3 regions of the Gluconobacter sp. Dm-44 genome follow, and region 1 is predicted to be linked to each of the others. Evidence: predicted binding sites of a transcription regulator. Region 1 holds the regulator's gene; each other region holds the start of a gene.
What was found. The regulator LexA, encoded in region 1, represses DNA repair genes until DNA is damaged. The targets are predictions, from matches to a motif close to TGTTCTANNTANGTTC.

Region 1 (7,336 bases):
TCATCCAGCGCAGCGAAGGCGGCGGCCTCGGTATCGGCAGTGGCCAGGGGATGGGCTCGTTCATGAGTGGCCGCGGAACGGCAACGCTGCTCACGCGGGCCACGTCCGTCCTCGCCGGAATTTTCATGCTGTTGTGCCTGGTGCTGGCCGTCATGAACCGTGGTGCCTCCTCCGGCGTTGGCTCCCGCGACATTCTGGCCCAGCCACCCGCTGCTCAGACGACACCCGCGACCACAACCCCGGCAGCTCCCGCCGCTCCGGCGTCCACGCCTGCTCACTAATCGGGCCTGAAGATCCCCGTTCAGATTTTTTAACGGGGATCTTTCACACAGACGCGTCTCTTCGCTTCCCCTGCCCCATGTCGGCAGTGTATGAAGACCGCCCATGACGCGTTTCGTATTCATCACCGGCGGTGTGGTATCTTCTCTCGGCAAGGGCATCGCTTCTGCGGCCCTCGCTGCTCTCCTCCAGGCGCGCGGATACAAGGTCCGCATGCGCAAACTGGACCCCTATCTCAACGTGGATCCGGGCACCATGAGCCCGTACCAGCACGGCGAGGTGTTCATTACCGATGACGGGGCGGAAACCGACCTCGATCTCGGTCATTATGAACGCTTTACGGGCGTTCATGCCTCTCGGGCTGACAATACCACGACGGGCCGGATCTATTCGGATGTGATTGCGCGCGAACGTCGCGGCGACTATCTGGGCGGGACCGTGCAGGTCATTCCGCATATCACGGACGCGATCAAGGACGTGGTGGTCACGGGCACGGACGATTACGATTTCGTGCTGGTGGAGATCGGCGGCACGGTCGGCGATATCGAGAGTCTGCCCTTCCTTGAAGCCATCCGTCAGCTCCGCAATGATCTGGGCCACGCCCAGACCATGTGTGTGCATCTGACGCTTCTGCCCTACATTCCGGCAGCGGGCGAACTCAAGACCAAGCCGACGCAGCATTCCGTCAAGGAACTGCAGAATGTCGGTATCCAGCCGCAGATGCTCCTGTGCCGCTCGGACCGTCCCATTCCGGACAACGAGCGTCGCAAGATCGCCAATTTCTGTAACGTCCGCCCGGAAGCCGTCATTGCGGCGCTGGATGTGGACACGATCTATGCTTGCCCCATTTCCTACCACAATGAAGGAATGGATCAGGAAGTCCTGCGCTATTTCGGCCTGCCCTATGACAGCAAGCCCGACCTCTCGCGTTGGGAAAAGATCGTCCATGCGATTCGCGAACCCGAAGCCGAAGTCCGCGTGGCTGTTGTCGGTAAGTACACAGCTCTGCTCGATAGCTATAAATCGCTCGCTGAAGCCTTGCTGCATGGTGGCATCGCCAATCATGTGAAGGTCAATCTGGACTGGATCGAATCGGAAGAGTTCGAAAAGAACGGCAATATCGCCGAGCGCCTGAAAGACGCAGATGCGATCCTCGTTCCCGGCGGCTTTGGTGAACGCGGTGCCGAGGGCAAGATCCAGGCTGTCCGTTATGCCCGCGAGAACAACATTCCGTTCCTCGGGATCTGCTTTGGCATGCAGATGGCTGTGGTCGAATGCGCCCGCTCACTTGCGGGTCTCCCCAAAGCGTCCTCTACTGAATTCGGTCCGACGGACGAACCGGTGGTCGGTCTGATGACGGAATGGGCGCGTGGGGGCGAGCTGCTCCGCCGTCGTGAAGGCGGCGATCTGGGCGGCACGATGCGTCTTGGCGCCTATCCGGCAAAGCTGGTTCCGGGTTCCCGTGTGGCCGAGATTTATGGCCGTACGGAAATTCGCGAACGCCATCGTCATCGCTGGGAAGTCAACGCGCATTACAAGGATCGTCTGGAAAAGACAGGTCTGCGGTTCTCTGGCCTTTCCCCGGACGGCGTGCTGCCCGAAGTGGTCGAATACCCGGATCACGCATGGTTCGTGGCCGTGCAGTACCATCCGGAACTGCTCTCCAAGCCTTTCGATCCGCATCCGTTGTTTGCAGGCTTTATTGGTGCCGCCATCAAGGAGGCTCACAGCAAGTGAGCTTCCGGATTGGAGACCTTACGGTCGGTCAGGATCAGCCCTTCACGCTTATCGCTGGCCCCTGCCAGATCGAATCCCGCGAGCATGCAACGGAGATGGCTGATGCCATCTCCGCCATCTGCCGCGAACTCGGAATCGGGCTGATCTATAAAAGCAGCTTCGACAAAGCCAATCGGAGTTCGGTCAACGCTGCGCGTGGTGTGGGCATGGATGCCGGTCTGGAGATCCTTGCCAGCATCCGTGAACGATTCGGTGTTCCTGTCCTGACGGATGTGCATACTGCAGAGCAGTGCGCACCTGCCGCTCAGGCCGTGGATGTTTTACAGATCCCGGCATTCCTGTGCCGTCAGACGGACCTGCTGCTGGCGGCGGGCGAAACTGGGCGGGCCATCAACATCAAGAAGGGCCAGTTCCTCGCACCGTGGGACATGGCGAACGTCGCGGCCAAGATTGCCTCGACCGGCAATAAGCGCATCATGCTCTGCGATCGTGGCACGAGCTTTGGCTACAACACGCTTGTTAGCGATATGCGCGGTCTGCCGATCATGGCGCAGACGGGCTATCCCGTCGTGTTCGATGCGACGCATTCCGTGCAGCAGCCGGGTGGCCTTGGGGCATCAACGGGGGGGCAGCGTGAATTCGTGGAACCCCTCGCCCGTGCGGCGCTCTCGATCGGTGTGGCGGCTGTTTTCATAGAAACACATCAGGACCCGGACCATGCTCCAAGCGATGGCCCGACCATGGTGCCGCTTCATGAAATGCGCAGCCTCCTGACGCGTCTGCAAGCCTTTGATTCTCTGGCGAAATCCTTTCCGGCCTAACTCCCCGACGGAGCCAGAGCAGCCAGAAACAGGCTCAGTACCGCAATAGCCGTCAGTCCGGCTCTCAGTGGCAGATAGCCTGGGGGAAGCGCACCTTTCCTCCAGGCTTCCCGTTCCACCAGAAACGTCCCGACAAAACCGATGATTTCCAGCCCGAACCCGGCCCGGACATGACCGAGAACGCCGATGCAGAGGGCAAGCCATGCCCAGAGCGCAGGGCAGACACCCAGCACGAGGCGCTGCCGGTCCTGCTGTGAGGTGCCACCGACCGTAATGATGTCCGGTCGCTCCATGGCCAGCCCCCAGTGTACGGCCCCCAGAAATGACAGGATGCAGGCACCATACGCCAGCAGAATGATCTTCAGATGCGGCAGCGGCGTAAACAGTCCAGCAAGGAAGATCCACCCTCCAAGCGTCATGAAAGGGATCAGTCCGGCAATGCCAAGCACGAAAATGGGAAAAGGAAGGCGCATGTCGTCGTTGACCTCACGGCGTGATTTTGAGACTTGAAATAGCTGTTCCATTCAGAACGGTCACGAGCCAACCCGGTTCACGCATCCCAGGAGAGCTTCCATTGAGCGCCATCGTTGATATCATCGCCCGCGAAATCCTGGACAGCCGCGGCAATCCCACTGTCGAGGTCGAAGTCGAGCTGTCCTCCGGTGCCCGCGGCCGTGCAGCCGTCCCGTCCGGCGCTTCCACAGGCGCGCATGAAGCCGTGGAACTGCGCGATGGTGACAAGTCCCGCTATGGCGGCAAAGGCGTCCTGAAGGCCTGTAGTCACGTCGAGAACGACATCCTTGAAGTGCTTCAGGGGGCCGAATCCGAAGATCAGATCGCTATCGACAATGCGATGATCGATCTGGACGGAACGTCCAACAAATCCCGTCTGGGTGCCAACGCCATTCTCGGCGTCTCGCTTGCCGTTGCCAAGGCGACCGCCGAGGAACTGGAACTGCCGCTGTACCGCTATGTCGGTGGCGCCTATTCCCACCTTCTTCCCGTGCCGATGATGAACATCGTCAATGGTGGCGAGCATGCCGATAATCCGATCGACATTCAGGAATTCATGATCCAGCCGGTCGGCGCGCCGACGATTGCGGATGCCATCCGTATGGGCTCCGAAATTTTCGCACGCTTGAAGAAAGGTCTGTCCGAAGCTGGTTATAACACTAATGTCGGCGATGAGGGCGGCTTTGCGCCGAACCTGAAGTCTGCTGACGAAGCTCTTGGTTTCATTGCAAAATCTGTTGAAGCCGCTGGCTACAGACTTGGTGAAGACGTAACCTTCGCGCTCGACTGCGCCGCCACCGAATTCTATGCTGACGGACGCTACAATCTGAAGGGTGAAGGCAAGGAATTTGATGCGTCGGGCATGATTTCCTACCTTGAAGATCTGGCCAACCGCTATCCGATCGTCTCCATCGAAGACGGTCTGGCGGAAGATGACTGGGAAGGCTGGACCGAACTGACGACTCGCCTGGGCAAGAAGCTCCAGCTGGTCGGAGACGATCTGTTCGTCACCAATCCCGAGCGTCTGCGTCGCGGCATCAAGGCCGGAACCGGTAACGCACTGCTGGTAAAGGTCAACCAGATCGGCACGCTGACCGAGACGCTGGAAGCCGTCGAAACCGCTCACAAGGCCGGTTACGCCTGCGTCATGAGCCACCGTTCGGGCGAGACGGAAGACTCCGTCATTGCTGATCTCGCGGTCGCCACGAACTGCGGCCAGATCAAGACGGGTTCCCTCTCCCGCTCTGACCGTACGGCCAAGTACAACCAGCTTATTCGCATTGAGCAGCAGCTCGGCAGTGCGGCCCGTTATGCCGGTCGCAACATTCTCAGAAACTCCTGAGACTGAGCCAGGCCTCATTCCTCCCCGGAATGAGGCCTTTTTTGTGCCTGAATATGATTGATATCCGTATCATTCATTGTCTGGTCACAAATGACTGATATAGACTGATACAGTCTCTCAGAACGGAGTTTTCACGACGTGACACTGATCCGACTTATCAAGCGTGGTGTCCGCGCCGTAGCTCCTCCGGCTTTTTTCCTGTCGCTTACCGCCTATTTCGGCTGGAACGCGCTGCATGGAGCGCACGGGATTCATGCCTATCAGGAGCAGACCCAGCTTCAAAAGGATGCGCTTCAGGCCCGGCAGGACGCTGATGACGAGCAGAATGTCTGGCGTCGCCGTGTCGTTGCCCTCAAGGAGAAAGCGCTGGACGCTGATATGCTGGATGAGCGTGCCCGTGCCACGATGAACCTGACGCGCAGCGGCGATCTGGTTGTTCCTTACGGACCGCATGACAAGCTGTTCTGAACGGCAGTTAAAACGAACAGCTCTCAGAGCATAAAAAAGCGGCCCGAAGGCCGCTTTTTTTATAAAGACTGCTGGAGCAGCCTTACTTGATCTTGGCTTCGCGAAACACGACGTGCTTGCGTGCGACCGGATCGTACTTGCGTACTTCCATCTTTCCCGTAGCGGAACGGGCATTCTTCTTCGTGACGTAGAAGTAGCCGGTTTCAGCTGACGAAACGAGCCGGATCTGAATAACGTTGCTCTTTCCCATGATACCCTCGGGCTTTCGCCATAACTTATGCCGCTCGAAGGTGTCGATGCAGCATGTTGATCTCTAGATTTGGCGCACCATGCTGATTTGTGGCCCGTAGGTCAAGACCTTTGCGCACGATTTAGCGGTTTTCCTGTGGTTTCAAGGAGTTTGAAGCTTAAAAATTCTTGCTGGATAACTCTGTCGGTGCGTCTCTTTGCTTGAAGGGCAACAGGTGGGAACCTATAAGGAACAAATGCAGGATGCCCGTCATTCTGTGTCCTGTTCTGACCTGCCTCCGCCGAGGCGCATGGGAGCGCCTGTATGCTGACCCGTAAGCAGCACCAGCTTTTGCTGTATATCGACGACCATCTCCGCCGCACGGGATATTCGCCCTCTTTCGATGAGATGAAAGATGCCCTCGAACTGCGTTCCAAATCGGGCATTCATCGCCTGATTTCCGCTTTGGAAGAACGTGGCTTTCTGCGTCGGCACCATCACCGTGCACGGGCGCTCGAAGTGCTGCGTCTGCCCCATATGGGTACGGAAGCTCCTGTTGCCGCTCTGGCTCCGGAAACCGGTTTTGTCCCGGCTGTTCTGAGCCAGGGCGAGACGGGCCTTGATGGAGCCTTCTCCGAAGCCAGTGTCGCCAATGATCGTCAAACCGTCAGCATTCCTCTTTATGGTCGTATCGCAGCGGGTCTGCCGATTGAAGCCATGCAGGACGACAGCGACAGGATCGAAGTTCCCATTTCGCTTCTGGGCACCGGAGAGCATTACGCTCTCACGGTGGCTGGCGATTCGATGATCGAGGCTGGAATTCTGGATGGAGACATCGCCATTATCCGGCGACGTGAGACGGCCGAAAATGGACAGATTATCGTTGCTCTCATTGATGGACAGGAAGTGACGCTCAAGAAGCTGCGCCGTCGTGGATCAATGATCGCACTGGAAGCTGCGAACCGGGATTACGAAACGCGCATCTTCCCAGCAGAACGTGTGAACATTCAGGGACGGCTGATCGCCCTTTTTCGTCAGTATTAAAGAGGGGCGTCTGGAGTGATAGGATGCTGATGCGGTTACGGCCTATCAGCAAATCCTTATTTGGTTGGGGGTAAGGCCGCTCCATGAATGACCTTCACACTACCGTCCGGGCCGATAACTGTGCTGGTGCCATCTCCGTTAGGAATGATGATGGCCTTGCTGGGGCTTTTGTTCAGAAAGCGGGCCGCACTATCGGGAACTGACGAAGGAAGCGTCGGAATAAGATGGCTACGGTCGTGTGACACACCCTGATGCGTATCGGCACCCTCTCCGACTGACAGGCTTTGGCCCTGCATGAGTTGCGGGCCGGATGCGCCAAGGGCGCCCTTGCCAGCGATTCCGCCCATGAAGTTTTCGTCAAGTGCAGCACCGCCAAAGTACGTCGCCGGATCGCCGAGAGCGTGGCTGAACGTACTGTTAGGGTTTTCGACATCCTTGAGCGTCGGGAGCGGTTGCGGGGCCCCGGGCCAGATATTTCCGCTTTCAGGAAGAATTGGAGTTTCGGAGTATTTCTCACCGCGGGCGCGATGAATATTCTCGCTGTCACCATGAGGGCCGTTCGGATTATCGAGCGCCGTCCAGACCATCGTGTCGCGGATATACTTGCCCATGCCTGAACAGCCGCTCAGAGCGAGAGGTAGTGCCAGCAGAGCGGTCTTCCGCATTTCTTACTCCCACGAGGTCAATCCATGACCTTTAGCGGTCCTTGTAACGGAGCGCCAGATGAAGACAGTCGAAGAACGCTACAATTCTTTCGCCTTATGACCTCAGAAGCCGATTTTGGATGATTTACGGGATTGTCCCGCCATGATGCGGGCTAACCCTGCGGTCAGATATCCCCATCCGCTGATGACGGTCGGAATGACCGAGAACCAAAGGAGGATTCCGCCAATCAGCGTTGCC
Region 2 (7,336 bases), on a different contig from region 1:
CGCCCGCAAAAATCCCGCAGACGCGCGAGCCCCTCTTCGAACCGCTCCCGCTCGATCTCTCCCTGCGCGCTGTCCCCCAGCCGCAGCAGCCAGGACGGGTGGGCAAGCGCAAGACGCCGGACGGCATTTTCGCCCTCTCCCGCCGTCCAGAGCGTTCCACGCCGCTCCGCCATCGCCCTGCCCGGACCATCCAGCGCCTTCAGCGCCGTAGCCCCCAGCGAGACAATGAGTTCGGGCCGGACCAGCGCGATCTCCTGCTCCAGCCAGGGGCGACAGGCCGCCACATGCGCCTCATCCGGGTTCTGATGGATGCGGCGGCGCCCCTGAAGACGAAAACGGAAATGCTTGACCGCATTCGTCAGATACAGCGTGCCGCGATCGACCCCGACCTTTTCCAGCGCCTCCTGCAACACCTGTCCCGCCGGGCCAATAAAGGGCTGCCCCGCCAGATCCTCCTGATCGCCCGGCTGCTCGCCAACGACCATGATCCGCGCCCCAACCGGCCCCTCCCCGACGACGGCCTGCGTGGCCGCACAGTGCAGCGGACAGGCAGTGCAGGTCCGGATTTTCGCCGCCAGATCTTCAGGCGTATGCGAAAGCGGCTGGACTGGAAGACTGTCACGGGCGCGCAACCGGTCGTGAAAGGCGGGAGCCGGCAGAGGCACCTGTTCGGCCATCGTCCGAACGCGCGCTTCCGCCCCGGAGACAAGCTGCGGAATCAGGCGCGTTTCGGGCAGGTTTTTCCAGTAACGACCCGGCATCTCACGCCGCATGGCTTTCGTGCGGACGCGGGCGGGATTGAACGTAGAGGCATAATAAGTGTTCCACAGATCCCCGAACCCGTCATCCAGTTCCGGCTGTTCGCAGGGTTCGGCGGAATAGGCCAGATTCTTCCCGTCCCAGCGGATGGAGCCGCGCGGGGTCAGGATCATCCAGTCCATGTCCGTAAAGCGCTTCGAGAAGAATGGCGCGATCCGTTCGAGAATATGATGCTGCGGCTCGAACCAGGCGATGAACCGCCTCCGCCCCATTCCCTCCGCCTGCGCCGGCACTTCGCGAAATCGGACAAAGGCCATCATCTTGTGACAGTCCTGCCGGTTCTGCCGCACCATGATCCGTGCTTTCGCGATATCGGCGTCGGTCGCCACATCCAGCAGATGCGGATTGCCCTGAACGCGCCATGCGATCCGGTAAGCGAGCGCGAACCGGCCAGGATCGGAATGACACAGCATGTCCCGCAGCAACGCGATGCAGGACGCGCGCAATGTCACGCTTTTCAGGACCGGCCCCTCCGTCAGCGCTCCCATGCCGTCACTGTCATTGGTCTGCTGCCCGAACAGATCCGTCTCGCCCCCCCTGATCCGCCAGTCGAGAGCCTCGGGCGGAATCGCCCGCTGCAACGCCGCGCGCGCCATCTCCCGCCAGGGCTCGAACACGGCGCTGTCCTCAAGGGTCAGGACGTAGCGATTCACAAAAGAGTCATCTGCTGGGGCGCGGGGCTGAACAGACTGCGCAGGTCGTGCCGGTCGGTCAGACGGGCGGGGCTCCAGCCCGGCGTCTGCACAAAAGGCCGGACCTTGCGGATGGACACGTTCAGCCGCGCCAGATCCTCCAGCCGTACGGCCTGATGCCGCCGCGCCCTGAGAATGGCGGCCACGGCCTTCACCCCGAGCCCCGGCACCCGCAGCAGCATTTCCTTCGGCGCCCGGTTCAGATCCAGCGGAAACAGCGCCCGGTTATCCAGCGCCCAGGCCAGCTTGGGGTCCAGATCCAGATCCAGCATCCCGTCCGCACGCCCGGCCGTCAGCTCCCCAAAAGCAAAGCCATAGAACCGGAACAGCCAGTCCGCCTGATAGAGCCTGTGCTCGCGCTGAAGCGGCGGACTTGTCGCCGGCAGCAGGGCGGACGCATCGGGAATAGGACTGAAAGCGGAATAATAGACGCGCCGCAGCCCGTAAGAGCCGTAAAGATTGGCGCTGCTGGCCAGCACATCCTGATCGGACGCTGCATCCGCACCGACGATCATCTGCGTGCTCTGCCCACCCGGCGAAAACCGTTCGGCCCGACGGCCTGTATGACTGCGGTCCTTGCCTGCGTCGATCTTCAGCCGCATCTCCCCCATCGCCTGGCGGATACCCCCCGCCTTTTTCTGCGGCGCATACTGCTCCAGCCCGGCCACGGTCGGCATTTCCACATTGATCGAGAGACGATCCGCATAGCGCCCCGCTTCTTCCAGCAGGCGCGGCGCCGCATCAGGGATGGTCTTGAGATGGATATAGCCCCGGAACCCGTGCTTCAGCCGCAGATCCCGCGCCACCTGCACAAGCTGCTCCATCGTGCGATCGGACGAGCGGATGATGCCCGAAGACAGGAACAGCCCCTCGATGCAGTTGCGCCGATAAAACTCCAGCGTCAGCCACACGACTTCTTCGGGCGTAAAGCGCGCACGCTCCACATTCGAAGACGACCGGTTGATGCAATAGGCACAGTCATAGACGCAGAAATTGGTCAGCAGGATCTTGAGCAGCGACACACACCGCCCGTCCGGCGTATAGGAATGACAGATCCCGTTCCCGGTGGTGGACCCAATCCCCCCGCTTTTTGCGGAATCCCGCCGCGTCGAACCGCTCGACGCGCAGGAGGCATCGTACTTCGCCGCATCGGAGAGAATCGCCAGTCTCTGGGAGAGTGTTTTTTTCATACTATGTTCTTATTTCGTTCCAGAGTATGGAGCGCAAGAGAAACCGTGAAATTAACCAAATTTTTCCCGGTTTTCCGTTATTTTTGAAGGACTTTTTTTAACGGAACCGATTCAGCTTCCGTTAACCACTCCCCCCTATCCTGAGGCCGCAAACCTGCACCGACGGAGAACAGATTCAATGTCATTGTCCATCAATACGAACACCGCGGCAATGGCCGCACTCCAGAGCCTGAACCAGACGACGGCCGACCTGAACAAGACCGAAAACACGGTCTCCACCGGCAAGTCCGTCAACACGGCCTCTGACAATCCCGCGATGTACTCCATCGCCCAGAACATGACCGCCCAGATCTCGACCCTGTCGGGCGTCTCCACGGGCCTCCAGTTCTCCGCTCAGGTGCTGAACACGGCAACGACGGGCCTGTCGAGCATTTCGAGCGCTCTTCAGTCTCTCGCCACCACCATCGGCACGAACACGACAGGCGTCGACAACTCGACCCTGAACGATGCCATCACCAAGACGCTGGCCTCCATCGACTCCGCCGCTACGGGCGCGAAGTTCCAGGGCGTAAACCTGCTCTCAGGCCAGACAGGCAACGGCACGACCTATACGAGCCTGTCGACCGCCATGGACGCACAGGGCTCCACCTTCACGCAGAACGGCTTCAACGTAACCTCCGCCGGTCTCGGCCTGTCCAACCTGAGCATGGAAATGTCCGGTTCTTCGCTGGCTCTGGGGTCAAACACAAGCGCAAATGCGCTAAGCGATGCCGCAAGTACCTCAAACGATGCCAGTCAGAGCGTCCTTCAGCTTAAAAACACGACGGCGGCAAATACGAGCACGACAGCCACGGCTACGAACCCGTCAATTACCTACAATTTTGTAGCTGACGCTCGAGGAACCACCACAACCACTGCCGGCACGACCACAACTACCGCTGACACAACACAGACAACTGCTCTGGGCCTTGTCGGAGCAGCTCTCAGCACAACAGATAATGCAGCCGCATTCAAACTGAAAACAGACGGCACCTTAGCGGCAACAACCGCTTCAAAGGTCACGATTAAATCTCAAACAACTGCTTCTGATGGATCGATCACTTATTCCCTATCAAATGGCGACAGCCTCGTGCAGTCGAAAGATGGTAATGGAAACTCTGTTTACACAGCCAATACTGCCTTTGATTCCAATGGAAATATCACCACGCAAACAGTTGTGACGGACGTTGACACGTCTTCGGCAGCTAGCTTGTCTGGTGGCAGCACATCGAGCGCCCAGAGTGTCAAGCAGGTCGATCTGATGACGCAAGCCATGGAATATCAGGGCTTCGGCGTGTCCCGTGATTCTAATAACAACCTGACCATCGCTGGCAACTCTATTGACGCAACCAGCACATCGCTTGGAACTGCAACTTCTGCCGGCGTATATACTGCGAGTGCCGGCAAGACTGCAACAGCCGTCACCGGTGCATCCGTCGTCAGCGCCGTCGTTCAGGCTGCGATCTCCAGCGTAACGCGCACCGCGTCTTCGATCGGTTATTCCAGCACGACGATCTCCAACCTCCAGACCACGACGTCCAGCCTGTCCGACGCCCTGACGACGGGTGTTGGCGCGCTGACGGACGCTGATCTGGCCGCCGAAAGCGCCAAGCTGACCTCGCTTCAGACGAAGCAGCAGCTTGCCGTTCAGTCGCTCTCGATTGCGAACTCACAGTCTTCCACCCTGCTCAGCCTCTTCCGCGGCTGATCAGGTTTCTGAAGGGTGCTGGTTCATCCGGCACCCTTCAGACCCCCTGCCAATACGCGGGACTACTTCAGAAGCCCCTTGCTTCCTCCCCCAGAGGCTTTTGAAACAGTCTTTTCCGAAAGGAGTTTGCCGTCGTGACCTATGCAGCCTCACAGTATCAGAAACAGTCCGGAAGCTACCTGTCTTCGCGGGAAGTCGAGGTCATGGCGTTCCGACACGTCAATACGCTGCTGACGCAGGCCAAGGATCATGACAGGAAGGTTGCGGCGCTGGCCGCCAATCTGAAGCTGTGGAGCATTTTGTCCCTCAGCGTCGAGCGGGTCGATTGCCCCCTTCCGGCCGTTCTGCGCGACGATCTTCTCAAGGTCGGATCCTGGTCCATGCGCTATTCCAACGCGGCCTTTAATGCCCCGAAGGACCTTCAACCCCTCGTCGATATCAACAACGACATGATCGAAGGACTGTCCACCGAACCCGCGCCTTATGCCATGACGCCGTCCGCGTCTCAGGCCTATGCCGACTCGGCCGCGAAATCCTCTCTGGAACTTGTGGGCTGAGAGTTTTCGACCGCAAAGCAGCCCCCAACTAAAAAAGGGCGCCGGTTCAGCCGGACGCCCTTTTTTCATGCTCTCATACCGGGGCACACGGAACATTCTCGTGTGCCCCGGTGGCCTCAGGGCGTCATGGCCAGTCGGTTATCCGAACGGTCAATATCCGGGATGACGTGATCGGGGTCGAGCGTCACGGCCTTGAGGCCGTCATGAACCGGCAGCGAGACCACAATATCGCTGCTCTGGCGCCAGGCCTCCGTCGGGATGCGGAGATCTTCCGATTTTCCGTCCGCATAATCGGCGCGCAGAACCACCGGGAGCGGAAGCGCGCCGTAGTTACGAACCTGTACGGTTGCGGGCTTTCCAGCGTCGTGATGGACGGTTCCCAGTGCATAGTCCGGGGCGGCATTGGTGAAATACCAACCGCGCCAGAACCATCCCAAATCTTCGCCCGCTTCGCTGTTCATCAGGCGGAAGAAATCCGACGGAGACGGGTGTTTGTAGGCCCATTCAGCAATATAGCGCCGGAATGCCGCGTCAAATCGGACCGGACCGAGGATCTGTTCGCGCAGCAGTTTCAGGCCGTAAGCGCCTTTGAAATACGTCACGCTGTGGCGATATTTTTCAGACACACCATCGGCGGCCGTCATAAGAACCGGTGCATCCGGGTCAGTCAGGACTGGGACGATATCCTGCGCGGGATTGCCGGTTTTGGGCGCAAATTCGGAATCACGCTTGGGAGCGAACTCACCATTATTGAAGTGATCGGACGCATACACGTCGATGAAGGTGTTGAAGCCTTCATCCATGAAGGCGTTACGGCGTTCGTCCGTACCAACGATCATCGGAAACCAGCCATGACCCAGTTCGTGCGTCGTGATCCAGAAAAGCTGCGGATCGCGGTCACTGATGCCGTCAAAAACGATGCCCGGATATTCCATGCCCGCACCATGGCCGCCCAGATTGATGGCGTTCGGCCAAGGGTATTCGAACCACTGCGACGAGAAATATTCGATGGCGTGTTTGACGTAATCCGTTGAACGATCCCAGCCATGCGGCCCGATCCCTTCCCGCGGATAGACCGACATCGCAAGCCTCGGAACGGCATGATAGTTCGTCCAGGGCACGATGGGCGGAAGGTTGATACGCGCGGCATCCCAAACAAAGGCTGGCGAAGCCGCGAAGGCTACATCGCGCGTGTTCCGCATCCCGTAATGCCAGGTGACCTCGCCGCTCTGCTTCAGATGGCTTTTTGGATCGGTGATGTCATCGAGCGTGCGGATCATGACGCGCGCATCGCTCTGCGCGGCCTGTGCAAGACGGTTCCGCTCGACGGGGGTGAGAACCTGTTCGGGGTTGAGCAGCGCGCCGGAGCCTACGAGCGTGTAGTTCCACGGCACCGTTACGCTGTAATCAAAGCTGCCATATTCGAGGAAAAATTCCTGCCCCAGATAGGGCAGCGTGTTCCACCCCCGACGGTCATCATAGACGCTCAGGCGCGGATACCACTGCGCGACTTCATAGATGTCGCCTTCGCGGGTCGGCGTAACAGCGGTACGGCCGCCCCACGGACCGGGGATTGTGTAATGCCAGTCGATTTTCACGAAAGCCACGCCATGCGGATCAATCGTGCGGGGCAGCGTGAGCTGCATCCGCGTGTCGGAAATCAGCGGCGTGACCTCCACTTCACGGCCACCCTGCACGACCGAAACGTGTTCGATCGTCATGCCGTCGGTATGATCGCCCGTCATCATGTGGCTGCCGGGAATGGCGCCGACAGCAGCGCGCGTGTCGGCGCGGTAAATGTTCTGGTCAAGCTGGAGCCACAACACATCCAGCGCCTCGGGGCTGTTGTTGCTGTAGGTCACGATTTCGGAACCGTGCAGCACATGGGCCTGCGTGTCGATCCGCGAATGAATGACGTAATCCGTGCGGTTCTGCCAGTATTGCGGCCCCGGAAGCCCCGACCCTGAGCGATAGACGTTCGGAGCGTCGGGAAGGGTCAGAGGTGCGAAGACGGTGGCCGGGTCAGCGAGAGTTTTCGCAGCAACGGTCTCGGGCAGCAGGGCGGCGGGAACGAGTACGACTCCCAGCAGGGGAAGCAGAAAAAGGCGCACAGACATCCGGGGCGGGCCCTCCGTTGGGTGAGTTCGATGTTATTCCGTTATAATATCTCCAAGCGCTCCCAGATAGGAGGCAAGATCAACTTTCAGCGGCATCAGATAGGCATTGTCGTTTTTCTGCTTCACGACCCCCAGCATCCGGCGCGCAAAAGCAATGTTACCTTCAAGCGTCCCGTCGTAATCGCGCGGGAAGATAACGTGGTTCATGCGCTCC
Region 3 (7,336 bases), on a different contig from region 1:
GAAAACCGCCGGCAGAACCTTCGGCTCATTCTCGCTTTCATCGTAGTTCGGCTGGAAATCAACAGTATCACGGTCGATATCGTCCAGCAGGAACGACGACGCCTTGGCCAGACGCGCTTCAGTATAACGCATGGCCGCCGGGCTATCGCCATCGACCGACCCGAAATTACCCTGGCCGTCGATCAGCTTGACGCGCATCGACCAGTGCTGCGCCATCCGGACCATGGCGTCATAAATCGAGCTGTCGCCATGCGGATGGTATTTACCCATCACGTCACCAACCGCACGCGCGGACTTGCGATAGGGCTTGTCAGCGGTAAAGCCGCTTTCGCGCATGGCGTAGAGAATACGGCGATGAACCGGCTTCAGACCGTCCCGTACATCCGGCAGCGCGCGCGATACGATCACGGACATCGCGTAGGCCAGATAGGAGGAGCGCATTTCCTCCTCGATCGTCACAGGAAGACGACCGGAAGGGGTCAGATCAGTCGGCTCGGTCAGCTCGGTCAAGACAGGTCACCACGCTAGAATTCAGTTTTTCCAGCATACCGCATGCGTTACCATCATGCCAACCTAGTCCAGCACAACACACCCTCGTGGTTCAGAAGACATTATTTAGCGAATTCGACAAAAAAATCGCCAACACAAAAAAATGACAAAATTATCTAATCGACGAATTTAATTTACACCTTATTAACTTGCGAGCAGCAATCAAATCCGTTAGCAATTCTCAAACACACTCCGGCGAGTCCGTGCCGGAAATTTTTCGGAAAGATCTGATCATGGCCGATACGACCACCGACGACATCACGCCCGCCGGCAGTGATAACGCCAGCTACAACGCCACTGAAACAAGCTACCATCAGCACGACTATGTCTGGCGCTGGGTTGGCTCTGCAACGGGCGGAGACTGGACCGATCCCAGCAACTGGGTTCTGACCGATGCTGGCAATCCGGTTGATACGTCCTCCGACGCCTTCAGCGGCTATCCCATTCCCCAGAGCGAGCAGAATGCTGACGTCAATGTCGGCTATTCCGGAAACGAAACCCCGAACGTCGTCGTCTCCAATGCCGTTCTCTACAACCAGATCCGCAGCCTCAGCATCTGGCAAAACAGCACCCTGAAAATCACCGCACAGGGTGGAAACGGAAACGTTTTCGCAACAGCCGGTTTTGAGAACTACGGCACCCTCATTATCGACACCCCCTCCAAAGTCGAACTTGGCGGCGTGACAACAGGTAACGGCACCCTGACGATCCTGAACAACGACGGCAATGTGATATTAGACGATGGGCAACTGAACAACGGCACGCTCAACCTCGTCAACTCGACCCTCGGCACCCTTGCAACGCCCATCAGCGTTTCCGGCGGCACGATCAACCTTCAGCAGAACAGCACGCTCATTGCGAACCTGTACGGCGAAGGCTCCACGATCAACGTTGACCCGGCAACCACCAACACGCTGTATGTCAACGATCGCTTCTCCAACAATAGCGGCTCCGTCCAGAACACCGTCATCAACGGCGTTTCCGAGAACACCCATTTCGGCATCCTGAGCGGCTCCTCCAAGCCGGTCTCCGCAACGTATGAAGCCAATGCCGACGGCTCCTACAAGCTGACGATCACCCTCGATAACGGCCATGCCATCACCTACCCGACGGTCAATGTCGCAGACGGCTACACGCCTGCTGCCCAGGCCACGATCGTGCAGGACGGCTCGAACGGCTGGCTCATTGAAGACGCAGGCACCTCGACGGCTCCGGCCTCCTACGTCAACAGCGATCTGCACCAGCAGCTTGCCGCCACAGCCAGCGCAGCAGCCGCAGCCGGTGGCGACACGTCGCAGTACAGCAGCAACGCCGTCAGCTACCACAACCATGGCAACACATGGCGCTGGAGCGGCTCCGCAACCGGCGGTGACTGGTACGACCCCAAAAACTGGACGCTCTATGACGGCCACGGCAATGTCGTGGACACATCAGGCGATTCCTTCAGCGGTAACGCTGTACCACAGAGCGATCAGAACGCTGACGTTAACGTCGGCTATGTCGGCAACACCACGCCGAACGTCGTCGTCGCCGATGCGCCGTCCTACAACCAGCTCCGTAGCCTCAGCGTCTGGCAGAACAGCACACTTGAAATCACCGCGCAGGGCAGCAGCACTTATAACGGCTATGTCTTCACAACGGCCGGTTTTGAAAACAGCGGCACGATCCTGATCAACACCCCGTCCAAGGTTGAACTCGGCGGCATCGGGGTCAACCGTGAAGACGGCACGATCACGATCATGAACAACGACAACAACGTCGTGTTCGATACAAACAACGTCAACAACGCCGGCACGATCAACCTGATCAACGCAACGCTGGGCGCTGCCACCAACCCAATCTCCGTTTCTGGCGGTACACTCAACCTCTCGCAAGACAGCAGCCTGTTCCTGTCTCCGGGCGAAAACATCAATACCATCAATGTTGATCCGAACACGATCAACACGGTGTACGTTCAGGCTAACGGCCTGCTGCACACAGACTCATCGAACACCCAAAGCGTCGTGATCAACGGCGTCTCCGCCAACACGCATTTCGGCATCTCCGGTGTGTCTTCCGCTCCGACGGCTGCCACCTACACGCCGAACGCTGATGGCTCCTACACGCTTCAGATCACGCTGGCTGACGGTCGCCTGCTGACATTCGGCGACCTGCATATGGCAAACGGCTTTGTTCCAAGAACCAACGCCACCATCGTCCAAGACGGCAGCACTGGCTTTCTTGCGGAAGATTCAGAGGCAGGCTTTTTTATTATCGAAGCCATAGCTGAAGGCCCCTGCTTCCTCGCAGGCAGCATGATCCGCACGCCGGAAGGCGATGTGGCCGTCGAGACCCTGCGCCTCGGCAGCACGGTTCTGGCCTTCGTGAACGGCGAAACCGTCGAGCGCAAAGTCACCTGGGCCGGCCGCTCCCACATGATCGCCAAGGCCGGTCTGGCCGACGCGGAAGCCGGTTATCCGGTCCGCATCATGCAGGGCGCACTCGCCGAGGGCGTGCCTTACAAGGACATGCTGGTCACGCCGGAACACTGCCTGTTCATCAATGGCGGCTTCATCCCGGCCCGTATGCTCGTGAACGGCCGCTCGGTGGTCTATGACCGTACGATCGCCGTCTATGACTACTTCCATGTGGAAACGGCCGAACACTCGGTCATCATGGCAGACGGCATGCTGACGGAAAGCTACCTCGACACCGGCAACCGCCAGTCCTTCCGTCAGGACGGCAGCGTTGTTGCTCTGGGTGGCCGCGAGCGCAACTGGAATGACGACGCAGCAGCCCCGCTGTCCGTCAGCCGGGACGTGGTCGAGCCGATCTTCCGTGAGATCGAAGCCCGTGCCATTGCAGCTGGCCTTGAGAACACGGTTGCCGCTCCGGCTCTGACCGAAGACGCCAACCTGTACCTGGTCGCCAGCACGGGCCAGACCATCCATCAGGTCCGCACCGCCAATGGTCGCGCGATGTTCATGATCCCGTCCGACGTGACAGGCGTTCGCATCGTGTCCCGTACCTCCAGCCCGAGCGAAACGGTCGGACCGTTCGTGGACGACCGTCGTCAGCTCGGTGTTCTGGTGGGTGAAGTCACACTGTTCGACTCGGGCAACACGATCCGCATCGATCAGCACCTGACGGACGCAGACCTTAACGGCTGGGATGTTCAGGAAAACACCCCAGTCCGCTGGACGAACGGTAACGCCATGCTGCCGCTGACGGCCCGTCAGCCAAACAGCCTCGGCATGCTCGCCATCCAGATCCTGGCCGCCGGCCCCTATCTGGCAACGTCGGAAGCAGACGTCGCCCTGACCGCCTGAAACCAGCCGGTCTGAAACGAAAAAGCCTCACCCTTTCGGGGGTGAGGCTTTTTTTTGGTCTACACGACGATCAAAAAAAACCCCGGAGGCCTGAGCCTCCGGGGTTTTTCAGTCTTCAGAAACCGTAAGCGGCTCTGAACTCAGAACGGAATTTCATCGTCGAGATCATTGTCCGGCGGAGCATCCCAGCCGCCATTGCCGCCACCCGAACGACCACCAGAAGCCCCGCCGGAATTCCCGCGCGAACCGCCGCCAAAGCCACCGCCCGAACCACCAGCGGAGCCGCCACGGCTCCCACCGCCGAAGCCGCCGCCATTGCCCCCGCCATAGCCGCCACCATTGTCAAAACCGCCATCATCGCCGCCACCGCTGCGATTGCTGTCGATCAGCACCAGATCGCCACGGAACCGGTCAATCACGACTTCGGTCGTGTATTTTTCCTGACCGGACTGATCGGTCCACTTCCGTGTACGCAGCTCGCCTTCAATATAGACCTTGCGCCCCTTGCGCAGGAACCGCTCGGCCACATCCGCCGTCCGCTCGTTGAAGATCACCACACGATGCCACTCGGTGCGCTCCTTGCGCTCCCCGGACTGACGATCGTTCCAGGTGTCCGACGTCGCAACGGTCAGGTTGACGATCTTAGACCCCGACTGCGTGTTGCGGACTTCCGGATCCTTGCCCAGATTTCCGACCAGAATCACCTTGTTGACGCTGCCTGCCATTCCCGTCCCAACCAATTTTCTCGAATTGTTCTTTTCATACGTGCGTAAGTTCCCATCTAATGGGGAACAATCCAACGCCATTCAAGCGCGTTCGATCTCACAACTGCCTTTTCTCCACATTCCGGGGTCTCCGTGAGCTTTCCAGACAATCATTCGATCCGTGTCCGTGGGGCCCGCGCCCATAATCTCAAGAATATCGACGCCACGATCCCGCGGGATTCCCTGACGATCATCACGGGCCTTTCAGGCTCCGGAAAATCCTCTCTGGCTTTCGACACGATCTATGCCGAGGGGCAACGGCGCTATGTGGAAAGCCTGTCCGCCTATGCCCGCCAGTTCCTTGAGCTGATGGGCAAGCCGGACGTGGATTCCATCGAGGGTCTTTCCCCGGCCATCTCGATCGAGCAGAAAACCACGTCCAAGAACCCGCGCTCGACTGTCGGCACGATCACGGAAATTCACGATTACATGCGGCTGCTCTGGGCGCGCGTGGGAATCCCCTATTCCCCCGCGACCGGCCTTCCCATCGAAGCGCAGACCGTCAGCCAGATGGTGGACCGCATCATGGCGATGCCCGACGGCATGCGCCTGATGCTGCTCGCCCCCGTCGTGCGGGACCGCAAAGGCGACTGCAAGCGTGAACTGGCCGAGCTGACGCGTAAAGGCTTCACGCGCGTGAAGATCGACGGCGAACTCTACGAAATCGCCGAGGCCCCGGAACTGAACCGCAAGACGCGCCATACCGTCGAAGTCGTCGTGGACCGAATTGTCGTCAAGGAAGGGCTCGAATCCCGCCTCGCCGACAGCTTCGAGACCGCCCTCGAACTCTCTGACGGCCTGGCCTATGCCGAGGAAGTCGAACGTGCAGGCGAGAAGGAAGCCCCGGCGCATGTCGTGTTCTCGTCGCGCTTCGCCTGCCCGGTCTCCGGCTTCACGATCGAGGAGATCGAGCCGCGCCTGTTCTCCTTCAACGCCCCGATGGGCGCCTGCCCGGTCTGTGACGGCATCGGCACCGAAACCCATTTCGACGAAAACCTGATTGTCCCGGATGACAGCCTGACGCTGGCCGAAGGTGCGATTGCTCCATGGAAGGGGGCAAGCACGGACTGGTATGACCAGACGCTCGCCGCTCTCGCCCGCCATTGCGGCGATGATATGCACACGCCCTGGTCCGACCTCCAGCCCGCCACGCAAGACCTCATCATCAACGGTTCCAAAGAGCCGATCGACATTCCCTATACCGATGGCGGGAAGGTCCATATCGTCACCAAGCCGTTCGAAGGCGTGCTGAAGAACCTGCGCCGCCGCATGGCCCAGACTGACAGCATGTGGGTCCGCGAAGAACTGTCGCGCTACCAGTCCGAAAAACCCTGCCATGCCTGCCACGGCGCACGCCTCAAACCCGAGGCGCTGTGCGTGAAGGTCAAGGACCTCAACATCGCGGAAGCCTCGGATATGCCGATCCGCAAGGCGCTCGACTGGTTCTCCACCGTTGAAGCGACCCTCACGCCCCAGCGCGCCGAAATCGCCCGCCGTATCCTGCGTGAAATCACGGACCGCCTGCACTTTCTCGACGATGTCGGGCTGGACTACCTCACCCTGTCGCGCGGTTCGGCAACCCTGTCCGGCGGCGAAAGCCAGCGCATCCGTCTGGCATCGCAGATCGGTTCGGGCCTGACGGGCGTACTGTATGTGCTGGATGAACCCTCCATCGGCCTGCACCAGCGCGACAATGAACGCCTGCTTGGCACACTCGAACGCCTCAAGCGCCTCGGCAACACCGTCATCGTCGTCGAACATGACGAGGACGCCATCCGCGCCGCCGATTATCTGATCGATATGGGACCGGGTGCAGGCAAGCTTGGCGGACAGGTCATCGCCGTCGGCACCCCGGCCGAGGTCGCCCAAAACCCCAACAGCATCACCGGCGCCTATCTGTCAGGCCGCAAGGTCATTCCCGTCCCGACCGAACGCCGCAAGCCCAGCGGCATGCTCACCCTGCACGGCGCACGCGGCAACAACCTCAAGGATCTGACGGTCGATTTCCCGCTCGGCACCTTCATCGCCGTCACGGGCGTTTCGGGTGGCGGCAAATCCACACTCGTCATCGACACGCTGTATAAGGCGCTGTCCCGCCAACTCATGAAATCGAGCCAGACACCGCTGCCCTATGACCGTCTGGAAGGCGTGGACAATCTCGACAAAATCATCGAGATCGACCAATCCCCGATCGGCCGGACCCCACGCTCCAACCCCGCAACCTATACGGACCTGTTCGCGCCGATCCGCGACTGGTTCGCCGAACTGCCCGAGTCCAAGGCGCGCGGCTACAAGCCAGGCCGCTTCTCTTTCAACGTGAAGGGTGGCCGCTGCGAAGCCTGTCAGGGCGACGGTGTTCTCAAGATTGAAATGCACTTCCTGCCGGACGTGTACGTGACCTGCGACACCTGTAAGGGCGCGCGCTACAACCGCGAAACGCTGGAAGTGAAGTTCCGCGGCAAATCCATCGCGGACGTCCTGTCCATGACCGTGGACGAGGCCCTGCCGTTCTTTCAGGCCGCCCCCAAGATCCGCGACCGTCTCGCCATCCTGCAACAGGTCGGGCTGGGCTATGTCGCCCTCGGCCAGCAGGCCACCACGCTTTCAGGCGGCGAGGCCCAGCGCGTCAAACTGTCAAAGGAACTGGCCAAACGCGCCACTGGCCGCACGGTCTATATTCTCGACGAACCCACAACCGGCCTGCACACCGAAGAC

Region 2: JK213_RS04540 (putative DNA modification/repair radical SAM protein) is a predicted target of LexA. The motif match lies at 2,706-2,721, and genes of this name have one in related genera.
Region 3: uvrA (excinuclease ABC subunit UvrA) is a predicted target of LexA. The motif match lies at 4,598-4,613, and genes of this name have one in related genera.

What each region holds. Positions count from the first base shown of each region.
Region 1 covers NZ_JAERLZ010000010.1:37,986-45,321, forward strand. Annotated here, with positions in the region: gene secG (preprotein translocase subunit SecG) at 1-281, shown strand, start outside; gene JK213_RS11840 (CTP synthase) at 385-2,016, shown strand; gene kdsA (3-deoxy-8-phosphooctulonate synthase) at 2,013-2,837, shown strand; gene JK213_RS11850 (DUF3429 domain-containing protein) at 2,834-3,310, opposite strand; gene eno (phosphopyruvate hydratase) at 3,412-4,692, shown strand; gene JK213_RS11860 (septum formation initiator family protein) at 4,831-5,160, shown strand; gene rpmG (50S ribosomal protein L33) at 5,243-5,410, opposite strand; gene lexA (transcriptional repressor LexA) at 5,714-6,433, shown strand; gene JK213_RS11875 (hypothetical protein) at 6,490-7,098, opposite strand; gene pgsA (CDP-diacylglycerol--glycerol-3-phosphate 3-phosphatidyltransferase) at 7,201-7,336, opposite strand, start outside.
Region 2 covers NZ_JAERLZ010000002.1:315,215-322,550, reverse strand. Annotated here, with positions in the region: gene JK213_RS04545 (UdgX family uracil-DNA binding protein) at 1-1,472, opposite strand, end outside; gene JK213_RS04540 (putative DNA modification/repair radical SAM protein) at 1,469-2,701, opposite strand; gene JK213_RS04535 (flagellin) at 2,880-4,448, shown strand; gene JK213_RS04530 (flagellar biosynthesis regulator FlaF) at 4,583-5,005, shown strand; gene JK213_RS04525 (M1 family metallopeptidase) at 5,122-7,122, opposite strand; gene JK213_RS04520 (methylenetetrahydrofolate reductase) at 7,156-7,336, opposite strand, start outside.
Region 3 covers NZ_JAERLZ010000002.1:209,400-216,735, reverse strand. Annotated here, with positions in the region: gene gyrA (DNA gyrase subunit A) at 1-501, opposite strand, end outside; gene JK213_RS04020 (Hint domain-containing protein) at 783-3,857, shown strand; gene ssb (single-stranded DNA-binding protein) at 3,998-4,582, opposite strand; gene uvrA (excinuclease ABC subunit UvrA) at 4,715-7,336, shown strand, end outside.